Regions from separate parts of the Thalassotalea ganghwensis genome, predicted to be linked through region 4. Evidence: predicted binding sites of a transcription regulator. Region 4 holds the regulator's gene; each other region holds the start of a gene.
The links. The regulator FliA, encoded in region 4, starts transcription of late flagellar genes. The targets are predictions, from matches to a motif close to CTAAAGNTNNNNNNNNNNNNGCCGATA.

Region 1: the regulator FliA is predicted to act here: its motif matches at 1,080-1,106, upstream of pomA (flagellar motor protein PomA).
Region 2: the regulator FliA is predicted to act here: its motif matches at 1,616-1,642, upstream of ACSLUH_RS15210 (VC2046/SO_2500 family protein).
Region 3: the regulator FliA is predicted to act here: its motif matches at 1,466-1,492, upstream of ACSLUH_RS12340 (flagellar protein MotY).

The regions. Positions count from the first base shown of each region.
Region 1 is NZ_JBQRUM010000015.1:8,250-11,451, forward strand. Features, by position in the region: gene ispA ((2E,6E)-farnesyl diphosphate synthase) at 1-685, opposite strand, end outside; gene xseB (exodeoxyribonuclease VII small subunit) at 682-936, opposite strand; gene pomA (flagellar motor protein PomA) at 1,220-1,984, shown strand; gene ACSLUH_RS14440 (flagellar motor protein MotB) at 1,997-2,965, shown strand; gene thiI (tRNA uracil 4-sulfurtransferase ThiI) at 3,091-3,202, shown strand, end outside.
Region 2 is NZ_JBQRUM010000016.1:68,782-71,983, forward strand. Features, by position in the region: gene ACSLUH_RS15200 (hypothetical protein) at 1-256, shown strand, start outside; gene ACSLUH_RS15205 (YchJ family protein) at 325-819, shown strand; gene ACSLUH_RS15210 (VC2046/SO_2500 family protein) at 1,069-1,584, opposite strand; gene xthA (exodeoxyribonuclease III) at 1,781-2,587, shown strand; gene rlmA (23S rRNA (guanine(745)-N(1))-methyltransferase) at 2,618-3,202, shown strand, end outside.
Region 3 is NZ_JBQRUM010000011.1:59,904-63,105, forward strand. Features, by position in the region: gene ACSLUH_RS12330 (hypothetical protein) at 91-462, shown strand; gene rnt (ribonuclease T) at 499-1,146, opposite strand; gene ACSLUH_RS12340 (flagellar protein MotY) at 1,527-2,393, shown strand; gene ACSLUH_RS12345 (sensor histidine kinase) at 2,545-3,202, shown strand, end outside.
Region 4 is NZ_JBQRUM010000001.1:287,498-290,699, forward strand. Features, by position in the region: gene flhF (flagellar biosynthesis GTPase FlhF) at 1-721, shown strand, start outside; gene ACSLUH_RS01270 (MinD/ParA family ATP-binding protein) at 748-1,614, shown strand; gene ACSLUH_RS01275 (RNA polymerase sigma factor FliA) at 1,639-2,358, shown strand; gene cheY (chemotaxis response regulator CheY) at 2,404-2,787, shown strand; gene ACSLUH_RS01285 (protein phosphatase CheZ) at 2,814-3,202, shown strand, end outside.

The DNA of each region.
Region 1 (3,202 bases), on a different contig from region 4:
TAATATCAATAATGTCATCTCGTACTTGATAGGCAATACCAATACAACGAGCGAAGGTTGTAAGGTGTTGTTTATCTGCGGCGCTAACGTTTTCAGCACATTCTGCTACCATCAAGACACTCGCTTCGAGCAGTGCGCCGGTTTTAAGCGAATGCAAGTGTTCAAGTTGTTCTATGCTAATTGCTCGATCTGTTGCTGCTAGGTCTAATGCTTGGCCACCGCACATGCCTTGGTAACCTGCGGCTTTAACTAATTGTCTTATTAATTCAAGTTGTTTGGTTTGACCAAAGTCAGAAAATTTGTGATTAGCAAGGATATCAAATGCAAAGGTTTGTAAACTGTCGCCAGCCAATATTGCTGTCGCTTCATCAAATGCCTTGTGACAGGTAGGTTTACCGCGTCTTAAATCATCATCGTCCATTGCAGGCAAATCATCATGCAATAACGAGTAGGCGTGAATACACTCTAACGCTGCGCCGATAGCATCAATATCTTGTGAGGCAACATTTAACGCATTGCCAGTAATATAAGCTAAATAGGGCCTCATTCGCTTACCGCCAATTAATAAGCCGTAGCGCATCGCTTCATACAATTTTTCGTCATTAACGACGAGTTCATTGAGCTTGCGATTTAAAAAACGGTCAATATGCTGCTGCAAATAATCGAGTTCGGGTAGTTTGCTCACGAATTATTCTCAGTGATATCCAAATCAAAATCGGTAAGTTGGGTTTGGCCATTCTTACTGACCAACATTTGGATCTTTTGCTCTGCTTGTTGAAGTTTTTGCTGGCTGGCATGGCTTAAAGACAAACCGCGCTCGAATAAACTCATCGCTTCTTCAAGACTAAGCTCACCAGCTTCGAGGTTATGAACAATTTGTTCAAGTTCACTGATGGATTCTTCAAAGCTCAAATTTTCAATCTTCTTTTTTGCCATAATCTCTTTCAGCACGTTAATAACTTGATGATAAATAGTGTAGGGCGCAAAGTTAACTTAGTCATTAAGTTGGGTCAATGTCCTACCAATGATATTTTACCTTGCTATGATACTAAATATTTTTATTTTTTTCGCCTATTTAAGTTAAGTTATTGAGATATTGGGCGATAATAAGAGAAGAACAATAATTTGCTCTTATTGAGCTTAATAGTCGCGCATCTTTTAAGGTTATTGTATTATCAAATGGCAAGGTGTTTAGCGCGATATATTTAGGAGACTTTTCGTGGATTTAGCTACGCTTCTGGGAATTTTGGGTGCCATCGGTTTCGTAGTCATGGCGATGGTGCTTGGTGGCGATATCAATATGTATATTGATACCCAATCAATTTTGATCGTATTTTGTGGCTCAATATTTGTTGTCTTATCGAATTATAATTTGGGGCAGTTTTTTGGTATCGGAAAAGTTATCGCAAAAGCTTTCATGTTTAAAATTGAACAACCAGAAGAGCTTATTGAAAAATCAGTTGAAATGGCTGATGCGGCTCGAAAAGGGGGGTTTTTAGCTTTAGAAGAAGCAGAAATTTCTAATTCATTTATGCAAAAAGGCGTCGACATGTTAGTCGATGGACACGATGCCGATGTTGTGCGAGGGACCTTGCAAAAAGATATTAATTTGACTACGGAGCGTCATGAAACCGGTATCGGTATGATGATGTCATTAGCAGAAATAGCACCTGCGATGGGGATGATTGGTACACTAATTGGTCTAGTTGCCATGCTATCGAATATGGATGACCCTAAAGCGATAGGCCCAGCAATGGCGGTAGCGTTATTAACGACGTTGTACGGTGCATTTTTAGCCAATATTATTGCGATTCCAATCGCCAATAAGTTGAAACTCAGACTTGCTGAAGAAAAACTAAATCAAGAGCTTATTTTAGACGCCGTGTTAGGTATTCAAGATGGTCAAAACCCGCGGGTTATTGAAGGGTTATTGAAAAACTATATTGCCGAAGGTAAGCGCGTCGTCAATACGACAGAAGAGTAGGAATAAAGCATTATGGCTAGTAATCCTCCAGAGTGTAAGTGCCCACCACCAGGCTTGCCGCCATGGATGGGAACTTTTGCGGATTTAATGTCACTATTAATGTGTTTTTTCGTGCTGCTGTTGTCATTTTCTGAAATGGATGTATTGAAATTTAAACAAATTGCTGGGTCAATGAAGTTTGCTTTTGGTGTGCAAAATAAAATTGAAGTTAAAGATATTCCTAAGGGAACTAGCATTATTGCTCAAGAGTTTCGTCCTGGAAAACCTGAACCAACGCCGATCGAAGTGATTCAACAACAAACCGTCGAAATGACTCAACAAATGCTGGAGTTCCAAGCGGGGGATGAAACCTCGGCGGGGGGGCGTCAGGAACAGCGCGGTACAGAACGCGGTGGTCAATCACAAAGTACTGCTGATGAGCAATCCGCTCAAGCCAATCAACAAGCAAAAGACGAGCTAGAGCAGGCATCGCAAGAGCAAGTAAATGAGCTGGTGAAAAAAATCGCAGAGCAAATGGAACAGCAAATTCAAGATGGCGCTATTGAATTAGAATCCCTTGGTCAGCAAGTGATTATTCGCATTCGTGAAAATGGCTCCTTTGCCGCAGGTTCAGCATTTTTACAACCTCAGTTTAAACCTATTATTCAGGAAATAGGTGAGCTGCTGGCAACTATTCCTGGAGAAGTAACAGTTTCAGGTAATACCGATAATCAAGGGATAAATACTGAGCTGTATAGTTCTAATTGGGATTTATCGAGTAAAAGGGCGGTTGCTATTGCTCATGAACTTATTAAAGTCTCAGGGTTTGATCCTACTCGGATGATGGTTGTTGGCCGCGCTGATACCAGACCACTAGTGCCTAACACCAATGCACTTAACCGTAGGCGTAATCGCCGTGTTGAAATTGCGATTAATCAGGGGAAGGCGAAGGAATCTCAACCAATTTCAATCTCTGCTGATAGTTCGACTGAGAACCAGTAACCATTGAACCAAAAGATGATCATAGCCCATGTGTTCTGCTAGAGCACATGGGCTATTTGCTTTAGCTAATTTAGTCAAACTTGTGTATAATCCGCGCCACTAAATTTTACTGGGTCGTTGTTAACATGAAGTTTATCGTTAAATTACAAGCTGAAATCACTATCAAAAGCCGTCCTGTGCGCAAACGTTTCACAAAGATCTTAGAGTCTAATGTGAAAAACGTGCTGCGCCGTGTTG
Region 2 (3,202 bases), on a different contig from region 4:
TAATGCTCATCAAGACGTACTGATACAAATTGCAAAAGATCAGAAAAATCAACGTATCAATGTTTTGAACATCAATACGCAAAAAGCGACAATTACTTTAGAGCATATCATTAAAGCGTTAAGGCAAGGACATTGTCAGGCCATTATCTTATGTGACCCTACATTATCAAATAGCGATATTAAAAAGCTTGAGGAAAGCGCTTGTTCAGGGCGTAGCAAGTGTGTCATTTTAAACACGTTCGCTGCCATGCACTAATCATTCTATAACGAATATCAAAGTGTTATCATAATGATTATTTTTATATATAGGTAAGCTCTCTACTAATGCTGTGTTTTTGTGGCAAGAATAAAAATTTTGTTGATTGCTGTGCTTTGTTTTTAAATGGTGCTCATAGCCCTGAAACACCCGAAGAGCTTATGCGATCACGTTATAGTGCTTATGCAAGTCAAAATGGACAATATCTATTTGATACTTATGCTAGCTGCAAACAAAGAGAACATAAAATTGAAGAGTTGCATGAGTGGGCGAGCCAAACAGTTTGGATTCAATTAAATATTATTCAAGCGACTCGACAAAAAATTATTGAGTTTGATAATAAATTTCCACCAACGGTGACGTTCCAAGCTTATTATATTCACGATAAACAATGTTACTTAATGCAAGAATGTTCACGATTTATCGTCGAGCATAACAAGTGGCGATATTTAGATGGTATTATAGAAAAGCATGAAGCAATCACTCCCCCCAATCGCAACGATAGATGCTTTTGTCAAAGCGGTAAAAAGTATAAAAAGTGCTGCGCATCAATGCTTCAATAATCAAATCAGCGATAAAAAATAATTATTGGTATATCGCACAGTAGGTTATTAACCTCAGTTTTGTATAAGAAATAGCACGAAAACAATAAAGTCAAAATATTAAGCTTACAGTGACTTTCTCACGCGCTACTTTTTACTTAACTCAAGGCGTATTATTGTAGGAATAGCCAGTCATTTCACGACAATATAACGCAGAAGTAAGTAAAAATAGGCGTTAGAAATGCATTAATTATGCAGAGCTAAGGTTTATTAGCCATTTACTGCCATCAAAGGAGCTCTGACAATAGTTTCTTGCAAAGATTTTAACCACCCATTGGCATTAAAACTCTGTCTTTGTTTAGGCTTGCAATCATTTTGACAATGGATTGAGGTATTACTCATGACCTCTGACGATATATGGCTGGCATCGTTTCTAAAACACAACGCCTTAGGGAATAAAGCATTTTCAAGTCTCATTGATGCCAACTGCTTATTTTCAACCAACTCACTTTGCCCAAAAGTTGCTAAATCATCCAAAGATGAAATCGATAGCGGTTGTGCCGAGGGGACGGAAAAATACTTTCTTAATTGAGCTTCATCGCTGGTTGAATTTACTAATTCAGATTTTGGCAACGTAAATTGACTGTGTTGACAAACATCATCAATTAGCATCGCCAATAATAAAGAAAAGTCTGAACGTCGCTGAGTGTGCACACATTCGTTAAGCGTTGTTCCAAGCTGCTTTTCTTCAACTAATAGTTGTGTTTCCTTGTTTACTACCTGCATTAAATGATCCGATAACCTTTTTCATAACTCTTATCGACCAAAGTGCGAAAAACATTAGAAAAATATTGTTTTTTTAATCGGGTTAAATATCCATCAAATGCGATAAAAAATAACGATAATTAGTGAACAAATTCTTTTTTTTAAATGCTCAAGTGTTAACATATTCACTAATTTTTCTATACATAAATCTCCTGATATGAAAGTCATTTCTTTTAATATAAATGGGTTAAGAGCCCGATTACACCAGCTACAAGCGGTAATTGATAAGCATCAACCAGATATCATTGGTTTACAAGAGATAAAAGTACACGATGAGGCATTTCCAATTAAGGAAGTTGAAGCTATGGGTTACCACGTCTACCATCATGGTCAAAAAGCTCATTACGGTGTTGCAATGTTATGTAAAAAAGAAGCGCACAGAGTAATTAAGGGATTTCCCACGGATACTGATGAATCTCAACGCAGAATGATTATGGTAGAAACCACTGATGGCAAGGGTGAAAAGCTCACCGTGCTCAATGGCTACTTTCCGCAAGGAGAAAATATTGATCATGAAACAAAGTTTCCTTATAAACGACAGTTTTATCAAGATCTCATGTCTTATCTAGAGCTTCATCATTCACCGACCGACAACATCATTATCATGGGTGATATCAATATTTCACCGATAGATTTAGATATAGGTATTGGCGAAGTAAATCGTAAAAGATGGTTAAAAACAGGTAAATGTAGCTTTCAGCCTGAAGAAAGGTCATGGTTATCAAACCTATTAGAATGGGGCTTTACCGATACTTTTCGTTTATTACACCCCCAAGTGACGGATAAATACTCATGGTTTGATTATCGCTCTAGAGGATTCGACGACAATAGAGGCTTACGAATAGATGTTGTACTAGCCACTCACCATTTCGCTAAGCAGTGTGTTGAATCTGATATTGACTATGAATTGCGAGGAATAGAAAAACCCTCAGATCATGCGCCAATATGGTCTACTTTTAATTAATATCAGTGCTTTAGGCCCTTTAAAAACATCATGACAAACTATTATATTTGCCCTTTGTGTAATGAGTCTCTGCAACAACACAATACGAGTTATCTGTGTATAAATAGGCATTGTTTTGACATTGCCAAAGAAGGTTATGTTAATTTACTTCCTGTGCAACTTAAGCACTCTAAACAGCCTGGCGATAATAAGACAATGGTCAATGCAAGAAGGGCTTTTCTATCTAAAGGCTATTATCAACCGCTCGTTGAACATATTCTTTCGCTTTTTGAGCAATATCAATTTTCATCAACGACTAAAGTTCTTGATGCTGGTTGTGGTGAAGGTTATTACACCCATCAGTTCAAAAACGTTAAAAACATAGTTTATGGTGTTGATATAGCCAAAGAAGCTATCAAGAAAGCGGCTAAAAAATACACTGACATTCATTTTAGCGTTGCAACGCTATCTAAACTCCCTTTTAAAAATGAATATTTTGATTGGATTATTTCAATTTATGCGCCAGTTCTAGAACAAGAGTTTACGAGAGCAATGTCATCAGAAGGATTATTGTTAACGGTTACTCCTGGCAAGCGTCACTTATTTGAGTTAAAGGAATATATTTATAAAGAGGCG
Region 3 (3,202 bases), on a different contig from region 4:
TATCTCCAATCCTTATCTACACTTAATATTACTTGTTAACTTATTGTTTCTGTTTGGGTTACCCGGAAGCGACACAATGCTAGGAAGGTTATGAGATTTCCGCGACCAATATATGAAAACTTACCATACTTTTACTTTATCGTCAGTGGTTTGTTGCTAGTGCGTGGTGATGGTTGGGGGTTTGTATTATCGGCAGCGCTTTTTTATGGGGCAGGCTGTATTACTTTAGTAACACGCTCTGCAGCACGTCGCAAAGACCGTCGAATAGAAGGCAAGCGTTATCCGTTGCCTGAAATACTTTATGAATATCTGCCATACGGTTATGGGGCCTTAGCCATCTTTATTGTCATTGTCACTGAAAATCCATATTTTCAATTTGCCTCTATGGTTATTTGCGTTATTGCTTTAAGAAATTTAATATTCCGTCACAATAATCGTGTCAAACGTAATCGGAAACTTTAAATCATAGAATAAATAGTGTTGTCGTTTTAGTAATGGTCAACGCAATGGCCACCCACCTAAGGTTTTCCACCGATTAACGATGTAGCAAAATAGCTCCGCGGTTTTCTCTGTATCATAGAGTGCAGAGTGAGCTTCTTTGTTACTAAATTCAATGTCGGCTGCTTGACAAGCCTTTGCCAATACCGTTTGTCCTAACGCTAATCCAGCAAGAGTTGTAGTATCAAAACTTACAAATGGATGAAAAGGTGAGCGCTTAATTGAGCATCGTTCTGTCGCTGCATTTACAAAACCTAAATCAAATGACGCGTTGTGGGCTACCATAACTGCTCGTTGGCAACCCGCCGCTTTCATTTTTTTTCTAATTAATTTAAATATGCTTTTCAAGGCTTCTTCTTCGCTAACCGCCGATCTTAATGGATGAAAAGGATCTATGCCGGTAAACTCTAAAGCTGCTTTTTCTATGTTGGCACCTTCGAATGGCTCAATATGAAAATGAATGGTTTCATCAAGGGAAAATAGCCCTGTTTGCTCGTTAATCGATAGGGTTGTTGCAGCGATTTCGAGTAACGCATCTGTCGAGGAATTAAAGCCCGCCGTTTCTACGTCAACAACGACAGGAAAATATCCTCGAAATCGGTTAGCAAATAAACTTTCTTCTTTTTTAGGTACGCAAGCGTCAGACATAACCACCCAATTCTAAAACGATAAAAGAGATATTATCGCAGAAAGTTAATGCGAAAACTCGTCTAGATTAAAAAATTTTAAGGATGTTTATTAATTAAATATTTGTTGGTTGCTTTTTGAGCCTTTGATTAACGGCGGTTAACTTTTTTAGTTTGTCCGCAACAAGCTCTTGAGGGGCATACTTCTAATTCGATACCAAATGATTGCGGTAAAATTTCTTATCAAAAAATTATTTTAGGTAGTGTGCCAAGAGATTATCATGTATTTATCAATGCCATTGCTTTTAATGTGGTAAATCTACATAATCGATAAAAAACTTCTAAAGTTTTGCGCTTTAGTGTCGATATTAATGTTGTAGCCAATAACGAAACTAGATTCTCATGCAAAAACTATTATTATTCGTTTTATCTGTTAGTTATTTTAGCGCAGCCAATGCTGGCATTCGTCAATATCAAGCAGATCTCGATACATCTCAGTGGCAATTAGTTGATAACTCTCGGTTGGAGTGCACGTTGGCACATCCGATTCCCAATTACGGCTTGGCAAAATTTTCGAGTAAAGCAAACCGAAACATTAATATGGAGTTTGAACTTGAAATGTTAAGGTTGCCAGACAATTATTCATTAGCTGAAGTTCGTTCAGTCGCTCCTAAATGGAAGCCAGGAGAAAGAGGGTACACCATCGCCGATATGAAGTTGCACAAGCAGTTTTCACCTGATTTACCTAAAAAAGTTGCATGGACAATGCTCAATGAGTTAGAGCAAGGAATGAGCCCAACGTTTTACTACGATGATTGGTATAGCGATAATGACAAAATTTCAGTTGGCCTCTCAAGTGCGAGTTTTAAGAAAGCATATAAGAGTTTTGTTAGCTGCGTTGGAAATTTACTTAACTTCAATTTTGAAGATATTGCTTATACGGTGTTGAACTATCAATTTAATAGTGATGAATTGACCAAAGCATCACAACGTAAAATGGCGATGATAACGGAATATCTAAGCTTAGATTCAGAGTTGGATTTAGTGTTGGTAGACGCGTTTACTGATAGTTATGGTGGTAGAAGCTTAAACCAAAAAATATCAAATCAACGTGCTGAAAAAATTAAAGAGTACTTTATCGCTAGTGGGATTGACCCTTCGCGAATTGCAGCAACAGGTTACGGTGAGAAACGCCATGTCGCATCAAATGATACCGTTTTAGGAAGAGCAAAAAACCGACGTGTAGTGATCAGAATGGAACAACCATGATCTAATTAAAGATATTAATTATGTAAATTTAAAGCTACACTTGTACAAATGTGTGGCTTTTTTTTGTATCAAAGTTTTATTTAATCTTTTTTTATAATTAGTGTATAACATGTAAATTACAAATTATTGACAAAAAATAAGTGATTTACCGTTGGCAGTTTCATTTACTCGCATAAAAGCCGTATTTTCGTTGTTTAAGTTAACGAATTTATTAGTGATTTTTATTATTAATAGTATTACTGCTGTGCTGATTTCTTTTTATCGTCAAAACATGACTAATGGCAGTTTTGACGTTTTCGTCGATGAGTTAACTTTTTATTTTATTCTTTTAAATATTCTCGGTTTTAATATTGTATTTACCTATATTTACATTTCTCGAGGGGCTCATCAGCAATTACCTTTATATAAAATAGTTAATATTGGTTTGGGAGCTTTGTTATTAAGCTTACCTTTTGTACTGGTTATCTTTGATTGGGGAACATCAAACTTTATCCATTCACTTTATCTTTCTTTTCTCTATTTACTTGCTATCGTGTTGCCAGTTGTTTGGGCGATAATGCTGATTTTTTATATTAAACGCAGAGAAGCTCAACCTGAGTTTCAGTTACTAAAGCAACAAGTGGCTGAACAGTCGTTAGAGCGGGAAAAAATTGAATTGGAACTGCAATTATTGCAGGCGCAAATTGAACCTCACTTTTTCTTCAACACCTTGGCTAATTTGCATTGCTTGATCGATCAAGATTCAAAAAAAGCAAAAGTTTTACTGGAATCGTTGACGGAGTATTTGCGTTCAACTGTACCTGTTTACC
Region 4 (3,202 bases):
GGCTTGGCAGCACGCCAAAAAATTATTAACACAACAATTAAACACTACCAGTAATGATATTATTCATCGTGGTGGCGTGGTTGCTTTAGTCGGTCCTACGGGGGTTGGTAAAACAACGACGATTGCTAAGTTAGCAGCACGCTTTGCACAAATTCACGGTAGCGATAACGTGGTAATGATTTCTACGGATAGTTATCGAATTGGTGGATTTGAGCAGTTGTCCACGTATGGAAAAATTATCGGTTGTCAGGTGAAAATGGCCAAAGATAGCAATGCACTTGATGGTTTACTTCATGAATTTTCAAATAAAAAACTCGTGTTAATAGATACTGCCGGCATGGGGCAGAGAGATATGCGTTTGGCGGAGCACCTAGCGACTTTAGTCGGCAACTCTCGAGTGAATATTCGTAATTACTTAGTGTTGGCTGCCAATGCACAACAACGAGTCATGCAAGAAAATGTTCAACGTTTTAAGAAAATACCACTTGCAGGCTGCATCTTTACTAAACTCGACGAGAGTTTAAGTGTTGGCGAAATTATCGATACAGCTATTCAAAATAACTTACCTATCGGTTATCTTACAGACGGTCAGCGTGTGCCAGAAGATATTAAAGTTGCAAATGCTGAAAAGTTGGTTACTCTTGCAGAACGAATGGCTGAAAAATATCATAGCCGACACATTTCACGTCCAATGTCAATGACTTCTGCAGCAATTGTGTAATACTGATAACAAGAGAAAAAATTTAGATGATAGACCAAGCGAGTGGCTTACGAAAAATGCAAGATGCTAATCAAGGTTCTGTAAAACATAATAATCAAGTTAAAGTCATTGCGGTTTCAGGGGGAAAAGGAGGCGTTGGTAAAACCAATGTTTCGCTTAATACATCAATTGCACTAGCGCAATTAGGTAAACGCGTATTGGTTTTGGATGCCGATTTAGGGCTAGCCAATTGTGATGTCATGTTAGGCTTAAGAGTTCAGCGTAACTTATCACATGTGTTATCGGGTGAGTGTGAATTAGACGATATTATTATTGAAGGCCCAGCGGGAATAAAAATTATTCCCGCAACGTCAGGTACTCAATCGATGGTTGATTTAACCCATTCTGAACATGCAGGGTTGATTCGAGCCTTCAGTGATATGAAAACCGAATTTGATGTCTTAATCGTTGATACTGCAGCAGGCATTTCAGATATGGTGTTGAGTTTCGCACGAGCAGCACAAGATGTTTTATTAGTAGTTTGTGATGAACCAACATCAATTACCGATTGTTATGCGTTAATGAAATTATTAAGCCGAGACCACGATATATTCAAGTTTAAAGTGGTTGCTAATATGGTAAGAAGCCCAAAAGAAGGGCAACAGCTGTTTGGCAAGTTATCGACAGTAAGTGAGCGATTTCTTGATGTCGCACTGGAGTTGGTTGGTGTGATCCCATATGACGATAATATTCGAAAGTCAGTACGCAAGCAGCAAGCGATTGTTGAAGCGTTTCCTGATTCACCGGCCTCAAAAGCATTTAAATTATTGGCCAGTAAAGTGGCAAAATGGCCGATTCCACATCAAGCTTCTGGGCACTTAGAGTTTTTCATTGAGCAGTTGCTAGAGAATTAATCCGTTAATAGGTGGTGGGCGAACGTGGTCAAAAACAATGCTTACAGCGAACACATCAATAAAACGAGCTTAATTGAGCAACATACGGTTTTGGTCAAACGCATTGCTTATCATCTGCTGGCTCGCCTTCCTTCAAGTGTTATCGTGGATGACTTAATCCAATCAGGCATGATCGGACTTTTAGAAGCTGCCAATAATTTTGATCATAGCAAAGGGGCAAGTTTCGAAACCTTTGCCGGTATTCGCATTCGTGGTGCCATGCTTGACGAAATACGCCGTGGTGATTGGACTCCCCGCTCGGTCCATAAAAATAGTCGTATGGTCAGTGAAGCAATAAAAGCATTAGAGGCAGAGCTTGGTAGAGATGTTACTGATATTGAAGTTGCTGAAAAACTTGATATTTCGCTAAATGAGTACCATCATATTCTTAATGAAGTTAGTACGGGTAAAATTATAGGAATCGAAGACCTTGGTGTAAGTGAAGATGCGATAGTTCAGTTAGAGGATGATAATAATCATGATCCATATCAAAACATTGAACAGGTTGTCTTTAAAAAATCGCTAAGTGAATGTATTTCTACTTTACCCGAACGAGAAGCTTTAGTACTGTCATTGTATTATGATGAAGAGTTGAACTTGCGTGAAATAGGACAAGTTCTTGATGTTAGCGAGTCAAGGGTTAGCCAAATTCACAGTCAAGCATTACATCGCTTAAAAGCACGTATGCAATCTTGGCAAAGTTGATTACAATATATTATAGAATTAAGAACTATATCCCCGGAGGGTGCCTTGGATAAAAATATGAAAGTACTTGTTGTTGATGATTTTTCAACAATGAGACGTATCGTGAAAAATTTGTTGCGTGACTTAGGTTTTACCAATATCTCAGAGGCTGACGATGGTAGTACTGCTTTACCAATGCTTCAAGGTGGTGATTTTGACTTTGTCGTGACTGATTGGAACATGCCAGGAATGCAAGGGATTGATTTATTAAAGGCGATAAGAGCTGATGCTAATTTGGCTCACATTCCTGTGTTGATGGTTACCGCTGAAGCCAAAAAAGAGCAAATTGTTATGGCAGCGCAAGCAGGTGTGAACGGGTATATTGTTAAACCATTTACTGCTGCGACATTGAAGACTAAGCTCGACAAGATATTTGAACGCTTAGGTTAATTCCATTTGTTACCTAAGGACGTTGAATGAGTAAAAGTAAGACTGCCCATGTTTCGTTGGAACAGGCTAAATTACTAGTCGAGTATCTTGAGACTGGCGAGCAAGATAAAGCAGATAAATTAATTGCTGAAATTCAAAACCCAATTAACTCTGAGTTATTCGCTGAAATAGGCAAGTTAACGCGCCAACTTCATGACTCCTTGATGAATTTTCAGCTCGATTCAAGGTTGAATGATCTCGCCAATGCAGACATACCTGATGCCAAGGAAAGACTAAATTACGTTATCAGCCGTACTGAAGATGCGGCTAATAAAACCATGGACGCTGTTGAATCGATATTTCCTGTCGTTGATTCGATACAAGATCAAATTAAAACTGTAAATCCTTTGTGGCAAAAACTCATGCACAACAAGCT